3 regions of the Streptomyces liangshanensis genome follow, and region 1 is predicted to be linked to each of the others. Evidence: riboswitches for the same ligand, from Rfam matches in the RefSeq annotation. Region 1 holds a riboswitch; each other region holds the start of a gene.
What was found. A riboswitch is a leader RNA that binds a small molecule or an ion and turns the genes downstream of it on or off. The one in region 1 is predicted to bind S-adenosylmethionine.
Positions count from the first base shown of each region.

Region 2: linked by a shared signal. The riboswitch ahead of thrC (threonine synthase) and the one ahead of HA039_RS25370 (aminotransferase class V-fold PLP-dependent enzyme) in region 1 are both predicted to bind S-adenosylmethionine.
Region 3: linked by a shared signal. The riboswitch ahead of HA039_RS01645 (putative leader peptide) and the one ahead of HA039_RS25370 (aminotransferase class V-fold PLP-dependent enzyme) in region 1 are both predicted to bind S-adenosylmethionine.

Region 1 covers NZ_CP050177.1:5,848,329-5,855,488, forward strand. The annotation lists gene qcrB (cytochrome bc1 complex cytochrome b subunit) at 1-409, shown strand, start outside; gene trpD (anthranilate phosphoribosyltransferase) at 613-1,677, shown strand; SAM riboswitch class IV at 1,798-1,915, shown strand; gene HA039_RS25370 (aminotransferase class V-fold PLP-dependent enzyme) at 2,106-3,524, shown strand; gene HA039_RS25375 (Lrp/AsnC family transcriptional regulator) at 3,631-3,912, opposite strand; gene HA039_RS25380 (rhomboid family intramembrane serine protease) at 3,909-4,586, opposite strand; gene HA039_RS25385 (hypothetical protein) at 4,767-5,009, shown strand; gene HA039_RS25390 (NYN domain-containing protein) at 5,043-6,395, shown strand; gene HA039_RS25395 (C40 family peptidase) at 6,712-7,160, shown strand, end outside.
Region 2 covers NZ_CP050177.1:4,456,275-4,463,434, forward strand. The annotation lists gene HA039_RS19330 (ABC transporter substrate-binding protein) at 1-565, shown strand, start outside; gene HA039_RS19335 (DUF3263 domain-containing protein) at 565-840, shown strand; gene otsB (trehalose-phosphatase) at 1,184-2,032, shown strand; gene HA039_RS19345 (alpha,alpha-trehalose-phosphate synthase (UDP-forming)) at 2,111-3,523, opposite strand; gene HA039_RS19350 (hypothetical protein) at 3,595-3,744, opposite strand; gene HA039_RS19355 (glucosyl-3-phosphoglycerate synthase) at 3,783-4,769, opposite strand; SAM riboswitch class I at 4,936-5,063, shown strand; gene thrC (threonine synthase) at 5,079-6,374, shown strand; gene HA039_RS19365 (ubiquitin-like small modifier protein 1) at 6,404-6,682, shown strand; gene HA039_RS19370 (cold-shock protein) at 7,048-7,160, shown strand, end outside.
Region 3 covers NZ_CP050177.1:364,793-371,952, reverse strand. The annotation lists gene HA039_RS01655 (DUF427 domain-containing protein) at 23-838, shown strand; gene HA039_RS34300 (S8 family peptidase) at 972-2,183, opposite strand; SAM riboswitch class IV at 2,475-2,589, shown strand; gene HA039_RS01645 (putative leader peptide) at 2,629-2,781, shown strand; gene HA039_RS01640 (LLM class flavin-dependent oxidoreductase) at 2,969-4,174, shown strand; gene HA039_RS01635 (NtaA/DmoA family FMN-dependent monooxygenase) at 4,236-5,630, shown strand; gene HA039_RS01630 (LLM class flavin-dependent oxidoreductase) at 5,627-6,778, shown strand; gene HA039_RS01625 (LLM class flavin-dependent oxidoreductase) at 6,793-7,160, shown strand, end outside.

The sequences.
Region 1 (7,160 bases):
CCTGTCGATCAACACGATCACCTGGTTCGTCCGGGTCGGGTTCTTCGTCGTCCCGGTGGTCACCTTCGTCGTCACCAAGCGGTTCTGCCTCGGCCTCCAGCGCCGGGACGCCGAGAAGGTGCTGCACGGACGCGAGTCCGGGCTCATCAAGCGGCTGCCGCACGGTGAGTTCGTCGAGGTCCACACGCCGCTGGAGCAGGGCGACCTGTACAAGCTCACCGCGCACGAGCAGCCGAAGCCGGCCGAGCTCGGCCCGACGGTCGACGAGAACGGTGTCGAGCGGAAGGTCTCGCCGGTCGAGAAGGCACGGGTGAAGCTCAGCAAGAGCTTCTACGGGGAGAACACGCAGATCCCCAAGCCCACCGCCGAGGAGTACAAGGAGATCACGAGCGGCCACGGCCACCACTGATCCCACCGGCCCCAGGGTCGTCACCACCGAGGGCCCCGGCCCGGTCTCCTTCCCCGGAGACCGGCCGGGGCCCTCGGCGTCGCCCCGACACCGGCCGGTCCGCAGTCCGGTCACGCGGCCCGCCGGGACCGGGTCCGCCGATAGGCTTGGTGGCGGGCCTGGCGGCAGGCCGGGACCGTTGACTGACACCCCCAGGAGCGAGCATGAGCGCTGTTACCCCCGTCGGAGGCGACACCGTGGCGGCCCGTACCTGGCCGGGCGTCCTCAACCCCCTGCTGCGCGGCGAGGACCTGAGCACCGACGACACCGCCTGGGCGATGGACCGGATCATGGAGGGCGAGGCCACCGACGCGCAGATCGCCGGGTTCGCCGTGGCCCTGCGGGCGAAGGGCGAGACCGTCGAGGAGGTCTCCGGGCTGGTCCGCGCGATGTACGCCCACGCCAACACCATCGAGGTGCCCGGCCGTACGGTCGACATCGTGGGGACCGGCGGCGACCTCGCCAAGACGGTCAACATCTCCACGATGGCGGCGATCGTCGTCGCGGGCACCGGCGCCAAGGTCGTCAAGCACGGCAACCGCGCCGCGTCGTCCGCGAGCGGCTCCTCCGACGTCCTGGAGAAGCTCGGCGTCAACCTGGAGCTGACCCCGCGGCGGGTCGTCGAGGTGGCGGAGGAGGCGGGGATCACCTTCTGCTTCGCGGTGAAGTTCCACCCCGCGCTGCGGTACGCGGCCAAGGCGCGCCGGGAGTTGGGCGCGCAGACCACGTTCAACATCCTCGGGCCGCTGACCAACCCGGCCCGGGTACGGTCCCAGGCCGTCGGCGTGGCCGACGCGCGGATGGCGCCCATCGTGGCGGGGGTGCTGGCCGAGCGCGGCAGTTCGGCGCTGGTCTTCCGGGGCGACGACGGGCTCGACGAGCTGACCACGACCGCGACGTCGCGGGTGTGGGTCGTGCGCGACGGGAAGGTCGGCGAGGTGCCCTTCGACCCGCGTGACCTGGGCCTGGCGCTGGTGCCGGTGGAGGCGCTGCGGGGCGCGGACGCGTCGTACAACGCGGACGTGGCGCGCCGGCTGCTGGCCGGCGAGACCGGTCCGGTACGGGACGCGGTGCTCCTGAACGCGGCGGCGGCGCTGGTCGCGCTGGACCCGACGGATGACACGCTGGAGCTCCAGTTGGCGGCCGGCATGGCGCGCGCGGCCGAGTCGGTGGACTCGGGCGCGGCGGGCCGGGCCCTCGCCCGGTGGGTCGAGGCGTCGCACCGGTAGCGGTGCGCGGCGGCGGGGCGTGGCCACGGGCCGCGCCCCGCCGTTCCCGTTCCCACCTCCGTTCCACATCCCGGACGCGGACTTGAGGCGTCTGCCCGTCTGTGTCAAGCTCGTCGACAAGGTCATGAGTGACAGCGATTTAGGCCCCGGCTCGCTGTCCGGCAACCCTCCGTCCGTGGCGGGGTGCCCCGGGTGAAGACCAGGCCGTAGGCAGCGAGGTCTACGGCAAGCGCGGACCCCTGGCTTTCTTGGGGTCCAGGTCCTCGAGGGAGCAGTCTCGTGAGCAAGCGAATGCGATAGGGCGTACGCCCTTCTTCAACACGCCTCCGTACGGATCCCCGTGCGTGGAGGCATCCCCACGTCCGCCGCGGCGCCCGCCGCCTCCGTGGGTCCTTGAAGCCGTTCCGTCCTGCCGGGGAGATCTCGTCATGTCCGCATACCCGAACGCCGCCGCCACGCCGTCGTCCGCCACCAGCACCACCACCGCCACCACCGAGGACCCCGCCTGTGCGGCGCCGCTGCCCGTGCTCGGGCGCGACGTGACCGTCCCGCTCGTCACCGGCGGCGAGGTCACCTACGCCGCCCTCGACTACGCGGCCAGCGCCCCCGCGCTCCAGCGGGTCTGGGACGACGTCGCCGCCTACGCCCCGTACTACGGCAGCGTGCACCGCGGCGCCGGCTACCTCTCCCAGCTGTCCACGGACCTGTTCGAGAACAGCCGCGCCACCGTCGCGGAGTTCCTCGGCTGCCGCCCCGGCGACCAGGTCGTCTTCACCCGCTCGACCACCGACTCGCTCAACCTGCTGGCCGCCGTGGTCCCCGCCGACTGCCAGGTCTTCGTCTTCGAGACCGAGCACCACGCCTCGCTGCTGCCCTGGCGCGACGCCCGGGTGACGTACCTGAACGCGCCCCGCACCCCCGGCGAGGCCGTCGCCACGCTCGACCGGGCCCTCGCCGGCCGGGAGCCGGGCCCCGCCCTGGTCTGCGTCACCGGCGCGTCCAACGTCACCGGCGAGATCTGGCCCGTACGGGAGCTGGCCGCCGCCGCCCACCGGCACGGCGCCCGGATCGTCCTCGACGCGGCGCAGCTCGCCCCGCACCACCCCGTCGACATCGCGGAACTGGACGTCGACTGGGTCGCCTTCTCCGGGCACAAGCTCTACGCGCCGTTCGGCTCCGGCGTCCTCGCGGGCCGGGCCGACTGGCTGCGGGAGGCGGAGCCGTACCTCGCGGGCGGCGGCGCCAGCCGCAAGGTCGCCCGGCGGACGGACGGCGGGGTGGACGTCGAGTGGCACACCACGGCCGCCCGGCACGAGGCCGGCTCGCCCAACGTCATCGGCGTGTACGCGATCGCCTCGGCGTGCAAGGCGCTCCAGGAGGCCGGGTTCGACACGCTCGTCGCCCGGGAGCAGCGGCTCGTCGCCCGGGTGCGGGCGGGACTCGCCGACGTGCCCGAGGTGCGCGTGCTGTCCCTGTTCGGGGACGACGCCCCGCGGGTCGGCGTGCTCTCGTTCGTGGTGGAGGGCTGGAACAGCTCGCACTTCGCCGCGGCGCTCTCCGCGGAGTACGGCATCGGGGTGAGGGACGGCCTGTTCTGCGCCCACCCGCTGGTCCGCACGCTGCTCGGCAGCGACCCGCAGGACCCGGGGGAGTGCGGCGCCCCGGAGGCGGAGCCGGGCGAGCGCTCGCTCAACGCCATCCGGGTGAGCTTCGGCGCGGGAACGCCGGACGAGCACGTGGACCGGTTCGTCGGCGCGGTGCGGGAGCTGGTGCGCGAGGGCGCCCGGTGGAGCTACCGCACCGAGGAGGGCCGCTGCGTCCCGGACCGGGACGGCGAGACGGTCTGACCCCCGCGGGCGGGGACCGGGCGTCCGTACCGACAGGCCCGGCGCCCCGGCCCCCGTACCGGCGGGCCTCGCAGACCCCGCAGACCCCGCACCCCAGGAGGCGGCCCTACGCGTCGAGCCCGATCGCGAAGGCCGCCTCCAGGTCGTGCTGGGAGTACGTACGGAACGCGACGTGCGTGTCCGTCGCCTCGACGCCCTCGATCTTGCTGATCGAGCCGGGGATGACGTCCGCCAGGTCGTCGTGCCTGGCGACCCGCACCATGGCGATCAGGTCGTAGGTGCCGGTGACCGAGAAGACCTCGCTGACGCTGTCCAGCGCGGCGATCGACTCGGCGATCTCGGGGATCCGGTCGACGCTGGTCTTGATGAGCACGATCGCGGTGATCACGGTTGACGCTCTCCCTCGGTGGCCACGGCTTTGACCTCCACCCTATCGCTCCGCCGGTAACGGCCCCAGGCGTAGCAGAAGCCCACCGCGAAGCCCACCAGGTGGGCGAGATACGCCACCCCGGGCCCAGATCCGGCGTGCCGCGCGGCCACCCACTGGAGGACGAACCAGAAGACCAGCACGATCCAGGCGGGGAAGCGCAGCGGCAGGAAGAGGAGGAACGGGAAGAGGCTGGTGACCCGGGCCCGGGGGAACAGCCGGAGGAACGCGCCGAGCACCGCCGAGATCGCGCCCGACGCCCCCACCAGGGTCTGCTCCGAGCCCGCGTTGGCGATCGCGTACCCGAACAGCGCGACGTACCCGGCGGCGAGGTAGAACAGCGCGAAGTGCACTCGCCCCATCCGCTCCTCCGTCATCGCCCCGAAGACGTAGAGGAAGAGCATGTTCCCCAGCAGGTGCAGCCAGCTGCCGTGGACGAAGAGCGCGGTCAGCGGGGTCAGCAGGGACCAGAGGGTCGGGTGGTGCGTCAGCTGGGCGGGGATGACACCCCAGCGTTCGAAGTACGCGCTCTGCGCCCCGAGGAGCGCCTCGCCCCGGCCGTACGCCATGGTGAAGCCCGACAGGGGGCTCACCAGGAACGTCAGCACGCAGAGCGCGATCAGTCCGTACGTCACCACGGGGCCGTCGTTCGCCGTACGCCGATTGATCACGGACAGAGCATGGCGTACCGGGAGTCATCGGGCGGGAATGCCTCGCCGGACCATGGGGTACCCGGGAGGCCGTAGGGTTACGGGCGGACATCCACGGTTCGACGGCGCACCGACTGCCCCACCCCGACATACAAGGACGGCACGATGACGACGGTTCCCCGGCCGACGGCCGCCACCCGGTGGCGCTGCACGCTGTGCGGCAATCTCACGCGTTTCGACGTGACCCGGTCGTCGAGGGTCGTGGAGTACGTCCATCTGGACCTGGCGGGCGAGCCGACGGTGGAGGAGCGTGAGGTGGTCAGTGAGACCATCGAGTCCGTGCGCTGCCGTTGGTGCAACGCGGTGGACCAGATCGAACTGGTCGACAGGCCGGGCGCCGGTTCCTGAGGGAACCGCCCGAGGGTAGTGGGGTGACGGATCGTGGAGCAGCCGGACAGCGGTGCCGCGGCCGGCGGTGACGCCGCCGAGGCGCTCGACCGTCCGCTCCCTGACGGGGTGAGACGCCGTGTCGTCGCGCTGGTCTCGGACGCCTTCGGCGGGCTGACCGTCACCGAACTCCCGCCGCAGCTGCGCCAGTACGCCCGCTTCACCCCGAACAGGCGTGCCAAGTTCGCGGGCAACGCGATGGCAGCGGCGCTGGAGAGCGACCCCCTCTTCCGGCAGCGGATCGGGGAGCGGATCACCCAGTCGCAGCCCGAGCTGTCCTCCGCGCTGGAGTCCGGCTCGCCCCCCGCCGCCGCCGATCCCGTCGACGTGGCCGCCGCCGCGTACGTGCTGCGGCCCCCCGGATGGGTGAAGTTGGTGGCGGCCGCCGGCGAGGAGGCCCAGCGGGCCGACGCCGAGCGCGCGGGCGAGGAGGCCAGGCGCGAGCTGGAGCGGCTGCGCGAGGAGCTGGCCGTCGCCAGGGCGCTGACGAAGAGCGAGAACGAACGGCTGCGTACGGAGCTGGAGGCGGCCCGCAAGGAGACCGAGTCCCTCCACCGCAAGCTGCGCAGCGCCCAGAGCGACGTCAAGCGGGGCGAGGCCGCCCTGCGCCGTACGACCGCCGAGTCCGAGGCGCTCAAGGCGGAGGCCGCCGCGCAGGTGTCGGCCGCCGAGAGCGAGACCCGGCGGATCAGGGCGCGGCTGGCCGAGGCCGAGTCCACGGTCGAGTCGAGCCGCAGGGCCGCGCGCGAGGGCCGGTCGATAGAGGACATGCGGCTGCGGCTGCTGCTGGACACGGTCCTGGAGTCGGCGCAGGGGCTGCGCCGCGAGCTGGCGCTGCCGCCCGCCACCACCCGGCCGGCGGACTCGGTCGACGCCGTGGAGCCGGGCCGGATGTCCCCCAAGGACGTGGCGGCGCGGGCGTTGTCCGACATGGACCCGGCGCTGCTCGACCAGTTGCTGGCGCTGCCGCAGGCGCACCTGATCGTGGACGGGTACAACGTCACGAAGACCGGCTATCCGACGATGCCGCTGGAGAAGCAGCGGCTGCGGCTGCTGGGCGGGCTCGCCATGCTGGCGGCGCAGTCGGGCGCCGAGATGACGTGTGTCTTCGACGGGGCGGAGCTGGCGGCGCCGGTGCTGCTCGCGCCGCCGCGCGGGGTACGGGTGCTGTTCTCCAAGCCCGGGATCACGGCGGACGAGCTGATCCGCCAGCTCGTGCGCGCGGAGCCGCCGGGGCGGCCCGTCGTGGTGGTCTCCACCGACCGTGAGGTCGCGGACGGGGTGGCGAAGGCGGGAGCCCGGCCGGTCGCGTCCGCCTTGTTGCTGAAGCGGCTTTCGCGCAGCTAGTCAACTCGTGCGACCAATGACCGAATTGGCATCTCTTGTGGCCACCGCAGCGTCAAATGTCCATTACTGCCTGTGTGGTGTCGGTAAATTATGCCCCTCGTGGCCGAGATTTTTCCCGTGAGGATTTGAACTGATCACGGGAAGGTCACTAGGGTCAGGCCTCGAACCTTCGCGCGGTCGATCACCCATTCGGGGTGGCAGCGAAGGAACCGCCGAGTCCACGCCGTTCAGCCAGGTTCCGGGGGAGCTGAACGCGCGGAGCCGGGACATCCGTCCCCTTCCCGGTAGGCGGCTGAGGAAGAAGGAGCTCGCCTTCGTGGCGTCCCACCGTCGTCCCAAGCAGCCCAACCGCGCCCGGGTGACCGTTCTCACCGTGACCGCCGCAGCCGCTGTCGCACTGACCTCCCAGGCCGCCAACGCGGCCCCCAAGCCGTCCAAGGCCGAGGTCAAGGAGCAGGTCGACAAGCTCTACCACGAGGCGGAGGTGGCGAACGAGAAGCTGCACGCCGCCGAGGACGCGCAGGACAACCTGGAGAAGCAGGTCAGCGCCCTCCAGGACAAGGTCGCCGACGGGCAGGACGACCTGAACGAGCTCCGGGACGAACTCGGTTCGATCGCCAGCGCCCAGTACCGCACCGGCGGCATCGACCCCTCCATCCAGCTCTTCCTCTCCTCGGACCCCGACACCTACCTGGAGAAGGCCTCCACGCTGGACCAGGTGAGCGCCAAGCAGGCCGAGATGCTCCAGCAGATCCAGGCGAAGCA
Region 2 (7,160 bases), 1.4 Mb from region 1:
CCAGAAGAACCTGGTCGGGGACGGGCTGACCGGTCCCGTCGCGCCGGGGAAGCTGGACCGCGCGGCCGCGTTCACGGCGTTCAACGCCGGCAAGGTCGGCATGCTGAACGGCCACCCGACGCTGATGCAGGAGGCCGAGAAGGCCGGCGTCAAGGTCGGGATGGTGCCGCTGCCCGGCATCAACGGCAAGTCCAAGTCCTCGATGGGCGTGGCCGACTGGATGATGGCGTTCAAGCAGCCGGGGCACCGTGAGGCGGCCGGGAAGTTCCTGGACTTCGTGTTCAGCGACAAGAACGTGCTGGACTTCGTGGGCCAGTACGACCTGCTGCCCGTCACCTACAGCGCGAACGACGCGATGGCCAAGGACCCGCGGTACGCGGACCTGAGCAAGTTCCAGGACGCGCTGCCGACGTCGCAGTTGCCGCCGGTCGGCAAGACGTCGTGGGCGAAGGTGAGCGAGAGCATCAAGAAGAACATCGGCAAGGCCGTGGAGCCGGGCGTGAATCCGTCGACGGTGCTCGGCGCGATCGCGCGGGACGCGGTCACGGCGGAGGCCGCGGAGTAGTGCCGCCCCCCGCCCCGGAAGACGCCGCGCCCTCCCCTTCCTCGCCCTCTTCGGAGCTCTCGGAGCGGGACAGGGCGGTGCTCGCGATGGAGCGGCGCGGCTGGCCGGGGCCGGGGGCGAAGGAGCGGGCGATCCGGGAGGGCCTGGGGATCTCGCCGACGCGCTACTACCAACTGCTGGGCGCGCTCCTCGACGACCCCAGGGCCGCGGCCCACGACCCGGTCACGGTCAACCGCCTACGCCGCCTGAGAACCACCCACCGAGCCCGCCGCTGACCAGTCCTCAATCGCCGGACGGGCTTGGTTTGTGCGTCGGCCGGTCGCGCGGGCGCGGCTCACCGATGTCCTCAAACGCCGGACGGGCTTGATTTGTCTGGACGTGCGCCTGGAAGGGGGGCGGGCAGGGGTCGTGTCCGGAACGTAGAGCGTGTTTTGTGTCGCGTGACGGGGGTTGCAGTCAACAAGTGGTTGCGCGCGACGTAAAACATGCAGTGCAGGACATGGCCCCTGCCCGACCCCCGGCGACAACCCGCAGATGAAAGACGGCCCGCAGCGGGCAAAATCAAGCCCGTCCGGCGATTGAGGACAAGCAGTGACCCGCGCCGATAGGGTCAAGGGCATGGGCAGCCCCGAGAACCCCCTGCCAACCCCCACCACAACCACCGGCACCGCCGGCCTCACCGCGCTCCTCGCACACCCCGCCAAAGCCGTGGTCGCTCTCGACTTCGACGGCACCCTCGCCGACATCGTCCCCGACCCCGAACAGGCCCGCGCCCACCCCCGCGCCCTCCCCGCCCTCGCGGCCCTCGCCCCGCACGTCGCGTCGATCGTCGTGATCACCGGCCGGCCCGCCGAGGTCGCCGTGCGGTTCGGCGGCTTCGCGGGCGTGCCGGGCCTGGAGCGCCTCGTGGTCCTCGGCCACTACGGCGCCGAGCGCTGGGACGCGGCCACCGGCACGGTCACCGCCCCCGACCCGCACCCCGGCGTGGCCGCGGCCCGCGCCGAACTCCCCGCCCTCCTCGACGGCCTCGCCCTCGGCCAGGGCACGTGGATCGAGGAGAAGGGCCAGGCGTTCGCGGTCCACACCCGCAGGGCCACCGACCCCCAGGCGGCCTTCGACGCCCTGCGCACCCCGCTCGCCGGCCTCGCGACCCGCCACGGCCTGGTCCTGGAGCCGGGCCGCATGGTCCTGGAACTACGCCCGCCCGGCGTGGACAAGGGCGTGGCACTGACCCGGTACGTGGACGAGTCCGGCGCCGAGACGATCCTGTACGCGGGCGACGACCTCGGCGACCTCCCCGCCTACACGGCCGTGGACGCCCTGCGCGCGAACGGCCACCCGGGCCTCCTGGTGTGCAGCGGCACGGAGGTCCCGGAACTGTCCACCAGATCCGACCTCACCCTCCCGGGCCCCGCCGCGGTCGCCGACTTCCTGGCGGCCCTGGCGGAGGCGGTCTCCGCCACCTGACCCACGGGCCGCGCCTACGCGTGCCCGCGTAACGCCACGCGCCCCAGCGCACCCCACCCCAGCGCGCCCCCCGGCGCCTCACCCCCGCAGCGCCTCCAGCTGGTCCAGGAACCACTGGGACGGGGGGAGCGCCGTGGCCGCCGCCGCCAGGCGCTTCGTGCGTTCCGCGCGTTCGTCGTGGGGCATCGTCAGGGCCTCGTGGAGGGCCGTCGCCGTCGCCGAGATGTCGTACGGGTTCACCACCAGCGCGTCGTCGCCCAGTTCCTCGTACGCGCCCGCCTCGCGGGACAGGACCAGGACGCAGCCGTTCTCCGAGACCACGGGGATCTCCTTCGCGACCAGGTTCATGCCGTCGCGGATCGGGTTGACCAGCGCCACGTCCGCCAGGCGGTACGCCGCCAGGGAGCGGGCGAAGTCGTCCTTGACGTGGAGGACGACCGGGAGCCAGCCGTCCGTGCCGAAGTCCAGGTTGATCGCGTCCGCCACGCGCTGGACCTCGGCCGTGTAGTCGCGGTAGACCGACAGGTCCTGGCGGGAGGGGTACGCGAAGGCCACGTGGACCACGCGTTCGCGCCACTCGGGGTGGTCGGTGAGCAGCTGCCGGTACGCCAGGAGGCCGCGGACGATGTTCTTGGACAGTTCCGTACGGTCCACCCGGACGATCGTCCGCCGGTCCGTCCCGCCGATCTCCTCGCGCAGCGACACGATGCGCTCGCCCACGTCGGGGCGGTGCGCCCGTTCGCGCAGGAAGTCCGCGTCCGCGCCCAGGCCGTGCACGCCGATCCGGGTGCTGCCCGTGCCGCCCAGCAGTTCCGTGCAGCAGGCCGTGAAGGCGTCCGCCCAGCGGTGGGTCAGGAACGCCGCGCGGTCCGCGCCCAGGATGCCCCGCAGCAGTTGGCGGGCGATGTCGTCGGGGAGCAGCCGGAAGTAGTCCACCGGCGCCCAGGGGGTGTGCGAGAAGTGGCCGATCCGCAGGTCGGGGCGCAGGGCGCGGAGCATGCCGGGGACCAGGGCCAGGTGGTAGTCCTGGACGAGGACCGACGCGCCGTCGGCGGCCTCGTCCGCGAGGGCTTCGGCGAACGCGCGGTTGTACGCCTCGTACGCCCCCCACTGCGCCCGGAACTCCGCGCCGAAGGACGGCTCCAGCGGGGTCTGGTAGAGCAGGTGGTGGACGAACCAGAGCGTGGAGTTGGCCACCCCGTTGTACGCGCCGGCGTAGACGTCGGGGGCGATGCCCAGCATCCGTACGCGCTGCCCGCCGGTGTCCTCCGGGTCCAGCCGGCCGCCGGTACGCCGTACCGCCTCGTGGTCGCCGTCGCCGAGGGCCGCGCACACCCATACCGCGTCCGTGTCGGGGCCGATGGCCGAGAGGCCGGACACCAGCCCGCCGCCGCCGCGCCGGGCCTCCAGCGCTCCGTCGTCGCGGAGCGTGTACGAGACGGGGCCGCGGTTGGACGCGACGAGGACCTGGGCGGCCTGCTCGGAAACCATGTGCCGAAATCTAGCCCGTACGGGAAACGCTCAAACGTACGGAGAGGAGCCGTGAAGGGAGCCGTACGGGATCAGTCGCCGCGGCGCCCTCGCGCCGCCGCCAGCGCGACCACCCCCGCCCCCGTCAGCGCGACCGCCATCCCGCCCAGCAGCCACAGCCGCTCGGCGGTGGCGCCGCTGTGGGCCGCGGCGAGGAACCACATGCTCAGAGAGGTCTCCATAAGGACGCAATATAGGTAAATAGGACTGGAAGGGGTGGTTACGCCGCGCGGCCGGCCGTGTACTCCGCGATCTCCCGCATCGGCGGCCGCTCCTCCGTGTCCACGTCGTACGTCCGCGGTACGAAGCCGTTCTCACCGCGCTCGAACTGCGTCAGCTCGGGCCGCACCAGGTGCGCCCCCAGGTGCGACCGGGACAGGCGCAGCTGCGCCGTACGGTAGATCGCCGCCGCCATCCGCCCCAGCGCCCGGTCGTCCTGGTGCCGGTGCAGCCGCGTGCCGACGTCGACCTGGCCCAGCGCGTCCAGCCCCACGGTGTGCAGCGCGTCCACCAGCAGCCCCAGCTCCACGCCGTACCCGACGGGGAACGGCAGCCGCTCCAGCAGGGTGCGCCGGGCCGCGTACTCCCCGCCCAGGGGCTGCACGAAGCCCGCGAGCAGCGGCCAGTGGAGGTTCAGCAACGGCCGCGCCACCAGCTCCGTCACCCGCCCGCCCTGGCCGGCGGAAGGACCGGCGGAAGCGCCGGGGGCGCCGCGAGAGCCCAGCGGCCTGTCGTACATCGCCTTCACCAGCTGCACGTCCGGCTCCGTCAGCAGCGGCCCCACGATCCCCGTCACGAAGTCCGCCGAGAACTCCCGCAGGTCCGCGTCCACGAAGCACACCACGTCCCCGCCCGTCACCAGCAGCGACCGCCACAGCACCTCGCCCTTCCCGGGCAGCGCGGGCAGCCGCGGCAGGATGTCGTCCCGGTGCACCACCCGGGCGCCCGCCTCCGCCGCGACCTTCGCCGTGGCGTCCGACGAACCGGAATCGATCACCACCAGCTCGTCCACCAGCGGCGCCCGCTCCATCAGCTCCCGCCGCACCACCGACACGATCGCGCCGACCGTGCTCTCCTCGTCCAGCGCGGGCAGCACCACGCTGACGGTCGTGCCGCGCGCGGTCTTCGCCGCCAGGAGCCGGTCGAGCGATCGGTCGGCCACGGACCAGGAACGCCTGGTCAGCCAGCGCTCCACCTCTTCCAGCACGGTCGGTTCTCCCTGAAAGTGATCCATCTCGCGGTGCGGACCACTATCTCCACGGTCCGCTCCTTCGGTTACAGTCTTGAACAACACGAATGACCACCGCATGTCGGGGGTCATCCGGTGGACAAACGCTCGGATCGCGGGACCGACCCCGGATCCGATGCCATACCGCTCATCCAGAGGGGCAGAGGGAACGGCCCGTTGAAGCCCCGGCAACCCTCCCGCCGACCGCGAGGTCATGGTGGGGAAGGTGCCAATTCCGTCTTGCGGCGAAGTACGTCGCGAGGAAGATGAGGAAAGGGCCTCGCCTCCATGTCTGTGCAGACCGTCCCCACGCCCGGTGTCACTCCCGGTGCCGTCGACCTCGGACCCGCCGCCGCCCTCTCGTGCCGCGAATGCGGCGAGCGCTTCGACCTCGGCCCGATCTTCGCCTGCGCGTCCTGTTTCGGGCCGCTCGAAGTGGCGTACGACCTGCCGAGCGGCTCCCCCGAAGAGCTGAAGAAGCGCATCGCCGAGGGCCCCGACAACATCTGGCGCTACGCGCCGCTGCTGCCCGTCCCCGCCGACGTGGCCACCAAGCCCAACATCAACCCCGGCTTCACGAAGCTCGTCAAGGCCGACAACCTCGCCCGTGAACTCGGCGTCACCGGCGGCCTGTACGTGAAGGACGACTCCGGCAACCCGACGCACTCCTTCAAGGACCGCGTCGTCGCCATCGCCGTCGAGGCCGCCCGCGCCTTCGGCTTCACCACGCTCTCCTGCTCCTCCACCGGCAACCTGGCCGGCGCCGTCGGCGCCGCCGCCGCCCGCGCCGGCTTCCGCTCCTGCGTGTTCATCCCGCACGACCTGGAGCAGGGCAAGGTCGTCATGGCCGCGGTGTACGGCGGTGAACTCGTCGGCATCGAGGGCAACTACGACGACGTCAACCGCTTCTGCTCCGAGCTCATCGGCGACCCGCTCGGCGAGGGCTGGGGCTTCGTGAACGTCAACCTCCGCCCGTACTACGGCGAAGGCTCCAAGACGCTCGCGTACGAGATCTGCGAACAGCTCGGCTGGGAGCTGCCCGACCAGCTCGTCATCCCGATCGCCTCCGGATCCCAGCTCACGAAGATCGACAAGGGCCTCCAGGAACTCATCAAGCTGGGGCTCGTCGAGGACAAGCCGTACAAGATCTTCGGAGCCCAGGCCGAGGGCTGCTCCCCGGTCTCCGCCGCCTTCAAGGCCGGCCACGACGTCGTACGGCCCCAGAAGCCGAACACCATCGCCAAGTCCCTGGCGATCGGCAACCCCGCCGACGGCCCGTACGTCCTCGACATCGCCCGCCGCACCGGCGGCGCCGTGGACGACGTGAACGACGAGCAGATCGTCGACGCCATCAAGCTGCTGGCGCGCACCGAGGGGATCTTCGCCGAGACCGCGGGCGGCGTGACCGTCGGCGTGACGAAGAAGCTCATCGACGCCGGCCTGCTCGACCCGGCGCTCACGACGGTCGTGCTGAACACCGGCGACGGCCTCAAGACGCTCGACGCGGTGGCCCCGACCACGGGACCGACGGCGACGATCCGCCCCAGCCTGGACGCGTTCCGCGACGCCGGCCTGGCCCACTGACACCCACCGACCCCAGGAAGGCATCCACCATGAGCGTCAAGGTCCGCATCCCCACCATCCTCCGTACGTACACCGGTGGCCAGGCCGAGGTCCCGGCGGAGGGCGAGACCCTCTCCGAGGTCATCCAGTCCCTGGAGGCCAACCACCCGGGCATCTCCGCGCGCGTCCTGGACGACGACGGCAAGCTGCGCCGCTTCGTCAACGTGTACGTGAACGACGACGACGTCCGGTTCGAGCAGGGCCTCCAGACGGCCACCCCGGCGGGCGCCGGCATCTCGATCATCCCCGCGGTCGCCGGCGGCTGCTGACGCTCCCTCACGGGGACGCGCGGCCCGCGTCCCCGGCCCCCTCCGCGGTCCGGAACGGCCCTCTCCGCACAGGAAGCGGAGGGGGCCATTCTTTATGGTTGAGCGCGGTAGAGTTGGGAACACCCCCTCGCGGCCGGTGCCGAGCGCATACGAGATCGCGACAACCTGGGGTCAAACTCTCGGTGACTTTTGCGGGCACATGCGTGTTTTGCCCGGCCCGACTTGCCCCGGAACGCAGTCAATCCGTCGCTATGTGTGTTCGTTCGCGCCCAGATTTCTCGTCCGATTGACCTGTTGCAGAGGGCAGTTGGGCAGATACATTCAGCCGCGGTCGAAGCGTTCCGGCAGTAATAGGGGAGTAAGGCATGGCTCAGGGCACCGTCAAATGGTTCAACGCGGAGAAGGGCTACGGCTTCATCGCGGTCGACGGTGGTGCGGATGTTTTCGTCCACTACAGCGCGATCCAGATGGACGGCTA
Region 3 (7,160 bases), 5.5 Mb from region 1:
GCCCCGGTGGACAATGGGGATCATGACCGAATCGGTGCCGAACCAGCCAAAGATGATCACACCGGCGGGCCACGTCGAGCCGGTTCCCCGGCGCATCCGGGGCTTCCTGGGCGGGCGCGCCGTCGTGGACACCCTGCGGGCGCGGTACGTGTGGGAGTGGCCCGGCTATCCGCAGTACTCGGTCCCCGTCGCCGACCTGGTCGACTGCGAGCTGGTGGACGAGGACCGCGTACTCAAGCTCGCCCCCGGTCCCGCGCGCCGCCAGGGGCTGAAGGCGGGGGAGACCGTGGTGCCCGACGCGGGGTGGCTGTGGGCGGAGGGGGCGTCGGAGGGCCTGGAGGGGACGGTCAGGTTCCGGTGGGAGGCGCTCGACGCGTGGTACGAGGAGGACGAGCAGGTCTTCGTCCACCCGAGGAGCCCGTACACCCGGGTCGACGCCCTGCGCTCCGGGCGTGAGATCCGGGTCGAGCTGGACGGGGTCGTGCTGGCCGAGGCGGACTCCTCCGTCATGGTGTTCGAGACGGGCCTGCCCACCCGCTACTACCTCGACCGGCTGAACGTCGACTTCACCCTCCTGCTGCCCACGGACACGGTGACCTCCTGCCCGTACAAGGGGAAGACGAGCGGCTACTGGTCGGTCGAGACCCCCGCGGGTGTCCACGACGACGTGGTGTGGGCGTACGACTTCCCGACGCGTCAGCTCACGCCGATCGCCGGGCTGGTCGCCTTCTACAACGAGCGGGTCGACCTGTACCTGGACGGCGAACTCCAGCCGCGGCCGCCGACGCTCACCCGGGCGACGCACGAGGCGTCCAGCGGGCGGGGGAGCAGCGAGTAGGTTCCGTCCGGGGCGTCGTGCCGCCCGCGCGCCGCGCGCCGAAGTCCCGCCGCCCGGGGTCCGGGCGGCGGGACTCACACGTGTCGGCGGTGTCCGCCGGGCGTTACGGGTGGTGCCGCGGGGATGACAGGTGTTACGGGACGAGCCGGAGGAGCTTGTTCGGCGAGCCCGTGCCTATGCCGGTCAGGACGTTGGACGTCGCGCCGTTCACCAGCGCGGCGGCCACGGTCGCCGGCGAGGCGCCCGGGTGGTTGGTCAGGTAGATCGCGGCCGCGCCCGCGACGTGCGGGGCGGCGAACGAGGTGCCGTCACCGGTGTAGGTGGCGGTGTCGGAGGAGTTCCAGCCCGCCGTGATCGCGGAGCCGGGGGCGAAGATGTCCACGGCCGAGCCGTAGTTGGAGTACGAGGCCCTCGCGTCCGTCCTGGTGGTGGCGCCGACCGTGAGGGCGGCGGGCACCCGGGCGGGGGAGGAGTTGGTGGCCGGCACGTTGGCGTTGCCCGCCGCGACGGCCCACGTCACGCCCGAGGCGATCGAGTTCTTCACCGCGTTGTCGAGGGCGGTGCTGACGCCGCCGCCGAGCGAGGCGTTCGCGACGGAGGACGCCACGTGGTTGGCGGTGATCCAGTCCACGCCCGCGATGACGCCGGCCGTGGTGCCGGAACCGTCGTTGCCGAGGACCCGGACCGCGACGATCTTCGCCTTCTTGGCCACGCCGTAGGTGGAGCCCGCGACGGTGGTGGCGACGTGCGTGCCGTGGCCGTAACCGTCCTGCGCGGTGGCGTCGTTGTCGATGAAGTCGTATCCGTAGGAGGCGCGGCCCGCGATCTGCTGGTGGGTGATGCGCACGCCCGTGTCCAGGACGTAGACGGTCGTGTTGGCGCCCGCGGAATCCGGGTAGGTGTACGTGCCGTTCAGCGGGAGGTTCGCCTGGTCGATGCGGTCCAGGCCCCAGGGGGCGTTGGTCTGCGTGGCCGTCGCGTAGACCTTCTGGTCCTGCTCGACCGACTCGACGGCGGGGTCCGCGGCCAGCCGCGCCGCCTCGGTGCCGCTGAGCGTGGCGGCGTACCCGTTGAGCGCGGAGGAGTACGTCCGCTTCACCTTGCCGCCGTACTCGGCGATGAGCTGCTTGCCCTGGGTGGCCCGCGCCGAGAAACCGGCCGTCTTCTTGAGCGTGACGATGTAGCTGCCGCTGACGGCGTCGGCGGCGCCGGCGTGCAGGACTCTGCCTTCGGCCGGGGCGGCCTGGGCCGGCAGGGCCGTGCCCGCTCCGATGATCGCGACCACGGTCGCCGCGGTGGCGATCGCGGTGGCGAAGCGCCGCTTGTTCGTACGCACTGCTGACATGGGGGGTCCTTCGCGTCAGTGGCGCGAGCTGGTGTGCGCGCCTCAAGTGGGGTGTGGGGTACGGGTGTTCGTACGCCGCCCAGTGACGATGCACCGGCCCGGTCCGGCGGGACAACGGTTTCCGGGAGATGACATGACCCCGACATGGGGCGTTACGTTCTGTCCGTACGCCGTCACGATTCGGCAATCCGGCGCAGCGTCCCGATGATCTTCCCGTTACAAGTCGCCCGGCACGCGGGCGCGTCGAGTGGGGATTGTGCCGGACGCCGGTGCGGAGTTACCGTTCACGCAGGTTATGAGAGTCAGCGACAAGCCCTGGGTTTGCTGACCGGCAACCCTCCTGACGCGGCGGGGTGCTCCAGGTGACGACCCGGCGGAGCCAATGACGGCAGCGCAAGCGCGAGAGCTCGGACCGGCACGACCGGTCGAGGCGGAGGTGAAGGCAGTGCGAGGACGCTCCGGCACGCGTACGGCCTTCGCCGTCACGAGCCACCCCCGCGCCGTCGGCATGTTCTCCCGGCGCCACATCGATCTCCAGCGTGTCGCCGGCGCCCTGTGTCCGGGTCACGTGAACGCCGCGCCGCGGCACACCCCGTAGCGGCACCTTCTCCGCCGCACGGCCCCGACGTACAGCGCCCTCCGACGCACGTCCGCCGACACTTCCGCCCGGGAACGGACCCGGCGCGGAAGGCACTCGGCATGTCCAGGAGCTCTCCCGGCCAGGGGAGTTCCGCGTCCACGTGACCTCGAATCCACGAGATTTCCGAGCGGGAAGCGATACCGCCATGCCTTCAGCACCCTCACCCCTCCATCTCGCCGTCGCCCTCGACGCGGCGGGCTGGCATCCCGCCGCCTGGCGCGAGCCGGGCGCCCGGCCCCGCGAACTGTTCACCGCGCGGTACTGGACCGACCTGGTGACCGAGGCCGAGCGGGGCCTGCTGGACTTCGTGACCATCGAGGACTCCCTGAGCCTCCAGTCCTCGTCCTTCGCCGGTCCCGACGGCCGTACCGATCAGGTACGGGGCCGGCTCGACGCCCTGCTGGTCGCCGCCCGGGTCGCGCCCCTGACCCGGCACATCGGGCTGATCCCCACCGCCGTCGTCACCCACACCGAGCCGTTCCACGTCTCGAAGGCCGTCGCCACCCTGGACTTCGTCAGCACCGGACGGGCCGGCGTCCAGGTCAAGGTGTCCGGACGCGCCGACGAGGCCCCGCACTTCGGCCGCAGGCCCGCGATCCGGTTCCGTCCCGACGAGCTGGACTCGCCCGCGGGCCTGGCCGCGCTCAAGGAGCTGTTCGACGAGGCGGGCGACTACGTCGAGGTGCTGCGCCGGCTCTGGGACAGCTGGGAGGACGACGCCGAGATCCGCGACGCCGCCACCGGCCGGTTCATCGACCGCGACAAGCTCCACTACATCGACTTCACGGGCGAGCGGTTCAGCGTCAAGGGCCCCTCCATCACCCCGCGCCCGCCGCAGGGACAGCCGGTCGTCACCGCCCTCGCCCACCGTGAAGAACCGTTCCGCCTGGTCGCGGCCTCCGCGGACGTCGGCTTCGTCACCCCGCAGGACACCGCCGACACCCGGGCGATCCTGGCCCGGATCCGGGCGGCGCAGGCCACCGCGGGCCGCGCCGACGAGACGGTCCACGTCTTCGGCGACCTGGTCGTCCTTCTCGACGACGAACCCGGCGCCGCCGCCGACCGCAGGGCGCGCCTGGAGGAGCGCGCGGGCGCCCCGTACACCAGCGACGCCCGGGTCTTCGCCGGTACGCCCGCCGAGCTGGCCGACCTGCTCCTCGAAGGCCAGGAGGCCGGGCTGACCGGCTTCCGCCTGCGGCCCGCCGTCCTGCCGCACGACCTGGAGCGGATCACCCGGGGCCTGGTGCCGGAACTCCAGCGGCGCGGAGCGTTCCGTACCGCCTACGAGGCGGCCACCCTGCGCGGCCTGCTCGGCCTGCCCCGGCCCGCGAACCGGTACGCCGCGCTCTGAGCGCGCCCCGGCCTCGCCCGCTCCGAAGAGAGCTCCGAAGACACGTGAGGACACACCCCGCATGAGCAAGCCCGTCAAGCAGATCCACCTCGCCGCCCACTTCCCCGGCGTGAACAACAGCACGGTGTGGAGCGACCCCGCCGCCGGCAGCCAGATCGACTTCAGCTCCTTCGTGCACCTCGCCAGGACGGCGGAGCGCGCCAAGTTCGACTTCCTGTTCCTCGCCGAGGGGCTGCGGCTGCGCGAGCAGAACGGGGAGATCTACGACCTCGACGTCGTCGGCCGCCCCGACACCTTCACCGTCCTGACCGCCCTGGCCGCCGTCACCGACAAGCTCGGACTCGCCGGGACGATCAACTCCACCTTCAACGAACCGTACGAAGTGGCCCGGCAGTTCGCCACGCTCGACCACCTCTCCGCGGGCCGGGCCGCCTGGAACGTGGTCACCTCCTGGGACGAGTTCACCGGACAGAACTTCCGGCGCGGCGGCTTCCTGGCCCAGGAGGACCGCTACCTGCGCGCCCGGCAGTTCCTCGCCGCCACGTGGGAGCTGTTCGACTCCTGGCGCGGCGACGAGATCACCGCCGACCAGGACACCGGGGTCTTCCTCACCGATCCCGCGCCCGGCCGCTTCGACCACCACGTCGACCAGTTCGACATCAGCGGCCACTTCAACGTGCCCCGCAGCCCCCAGGGCCGCCCCGTCATCTTCCAGGCGGGTGACTCCGAGGAGGGCAGGGAGTTCGCGGCCTCGGGCGCGGACGCCATCTTCACCCGCCACGGCACCCTGGAGGACGGCCAGGCGTTCTACGCCGACGTCAAGCGGCGCCTCGCCCGGTACGGCCGCGCCCCCGACGAGCTGAAGATCCTGCCCGGCGTCACCTTCGTGCTCGGCGACACCGACGCCGACGCCCGGGAGAAGGCGGACGTCATCCGCCACCAGCAGGTCAGCGGCCCCACCGCGATCAAGCTGCTCGAACAGCTCTGGAACCGCGACCTGAGCGCGTACGACCCGGACGGTCCGCTGCCCGACGTCGACCCGCTCGTCGGCGAGAACACCGTCGCCCGCGGCCGGGCCTCCGTACGGATGCACCGCGACCCGACCGCCACCGCCGCCCGCTGGCGCGCCCTGGCCGAGGAGAAGCACCTCTCGATCCGGGAGCTGATCATCGCCGTCACCGGACGGCAGTCCTTCATCGGCACCCCGGCCACCGTCGCCGACGCGCTCGACCACTTCGTCCAGTCCGACGCGAGCGACGGATTCATCCTCACCCCGCACCTGACCCCCGGCGGCCTGGACGACTTCGCCGACACCGTCGTACCCCTGCTCCAGGAGAAGGGCGTCTTCCGGACCGAGTACGAAGGCGACACCCTGCGCGAGCACCTGGGGCTCGGCGCGGCCCGTGCGGTACGGGACGACCGGGCCGGAGCCGCCGACAGGAAGGCCGCGTCATGAAGTTCCTCGCCATCACCCTGATCGTGCACGCGCCCGACCCGGTCACCGGGGTCAGGAAGTCGACCCACGAACGCTTCCGGGAGGTGATCGACAACGCCCTGCTCGCCGAGGAACTGGGCTTCGACGGCTTCGGCGTGGGGGAGCGCCACGAGCGCCCCTTCATCTCCTCGTCGCCCCCCGTCGTCCTGAGCCACCTCGCCGCGCTCACCCGGCGGATCCGGCTGTTCACGGCGGTCACCACCCTGAGCCTGCTCGACCCCGTCCGGGCGTACGAGGACTACGCGACGCTCGACCACCTGTCGAACGGCCGCCTCGAACTGATCATCGGCAAGGGCAACGGGGCCGCCCAGCGCGAGCTGTACCACGTCACCCCCGAGGACCAGTGGGAGCGCAACGCCGAGTCGTACGAACTGTTCCGGCGGATCTGGCGCGACGACAAGGTCACCGCCTCGCCCGTGTTCCGCGGCGCGTTGAAGGACGCCGAGGTCTGGCCGCGGCCCTACCAGCACCCCGTCCGCGTCTGGCACGGCAGCGCGACCAGCCGGGAATCGGTGGACCTCGCCGCCCGCTACGGCGACCCGCTGTTCTCCGCCAACGTGACCAACCCGATCGAGCCGTACGCCGAACTGGTCCGCCACTACCGCGAGCGGTGGGAGCACTACGGCCACGACCCGGCGCTCGCCACCGTCGGCGCCGGCTCGGCCGGGTTCTACGCGGCCCGCACCTCGCAGGAGGCCCTGGCGGCCTACCGGCCCGTCTTCGAGGGGCAGTTGGCGTTCCAGAAGCGGCTCGGACTTGAACCGGTCTTCCCCACCCTGGAGGACTTCGTCGCCCGCAGCTCCGCCCTCGTCGGCAGCCCCCAGCAGATCATCGAGAAGGTGTACCGCTACCACGAGCGGTTCGGCCACAGCGTGCTGCACCTCCAGGCCGACGCGTCCGGCCTCACCACGGCCCAGCACCGGGCGAGCCTGGAACTGTTCCAGGCCGAGGTCGCCCCCACCCTGCGCCGTGACCTCCCCGACCCGCCCTGGACCTGGGGACCGGTCGCGCCCGCCGACGACAACGCGGCCGGCGAGGGCCCGGCGCCCACGGACCCGTCCGCCACCGGCACGCACGACACCGCCGCGCCCGTACCCGCCCCGCGCTGAAAGGAGCGATCATCATGGCCTCCCCCCGCACGCCCCTGGCGGTCCTGGACCTCGTCCCGATCTCCTCGGGGTCCACCGCCGCCCAGGCGCTGCGCAACAGCGTCGACCTCGCCCGGCACGCCGAACGCCTCGGCTACGCCCGCTACTGGTTCGCCGAGCACCACCTCAACCCCGGGGTCGCGGGCACCTCCCCGGCCGTCCTCCTCGCCCTCACCGCCGCCGCGACCTCCACCATCCGGCTCGGGTCGGGCGCCGTCCAGCTCGGGCACCGCACCGCCCTGTCCGCCGTCGAGGAGTTCGGACTGCTCGACGCCGTCCACCCGGGGCGCTTCGACCTCGGCCTCGGCCGCTCCGGCGGCAGAGGCGCCCTCCCCGGCAAGGA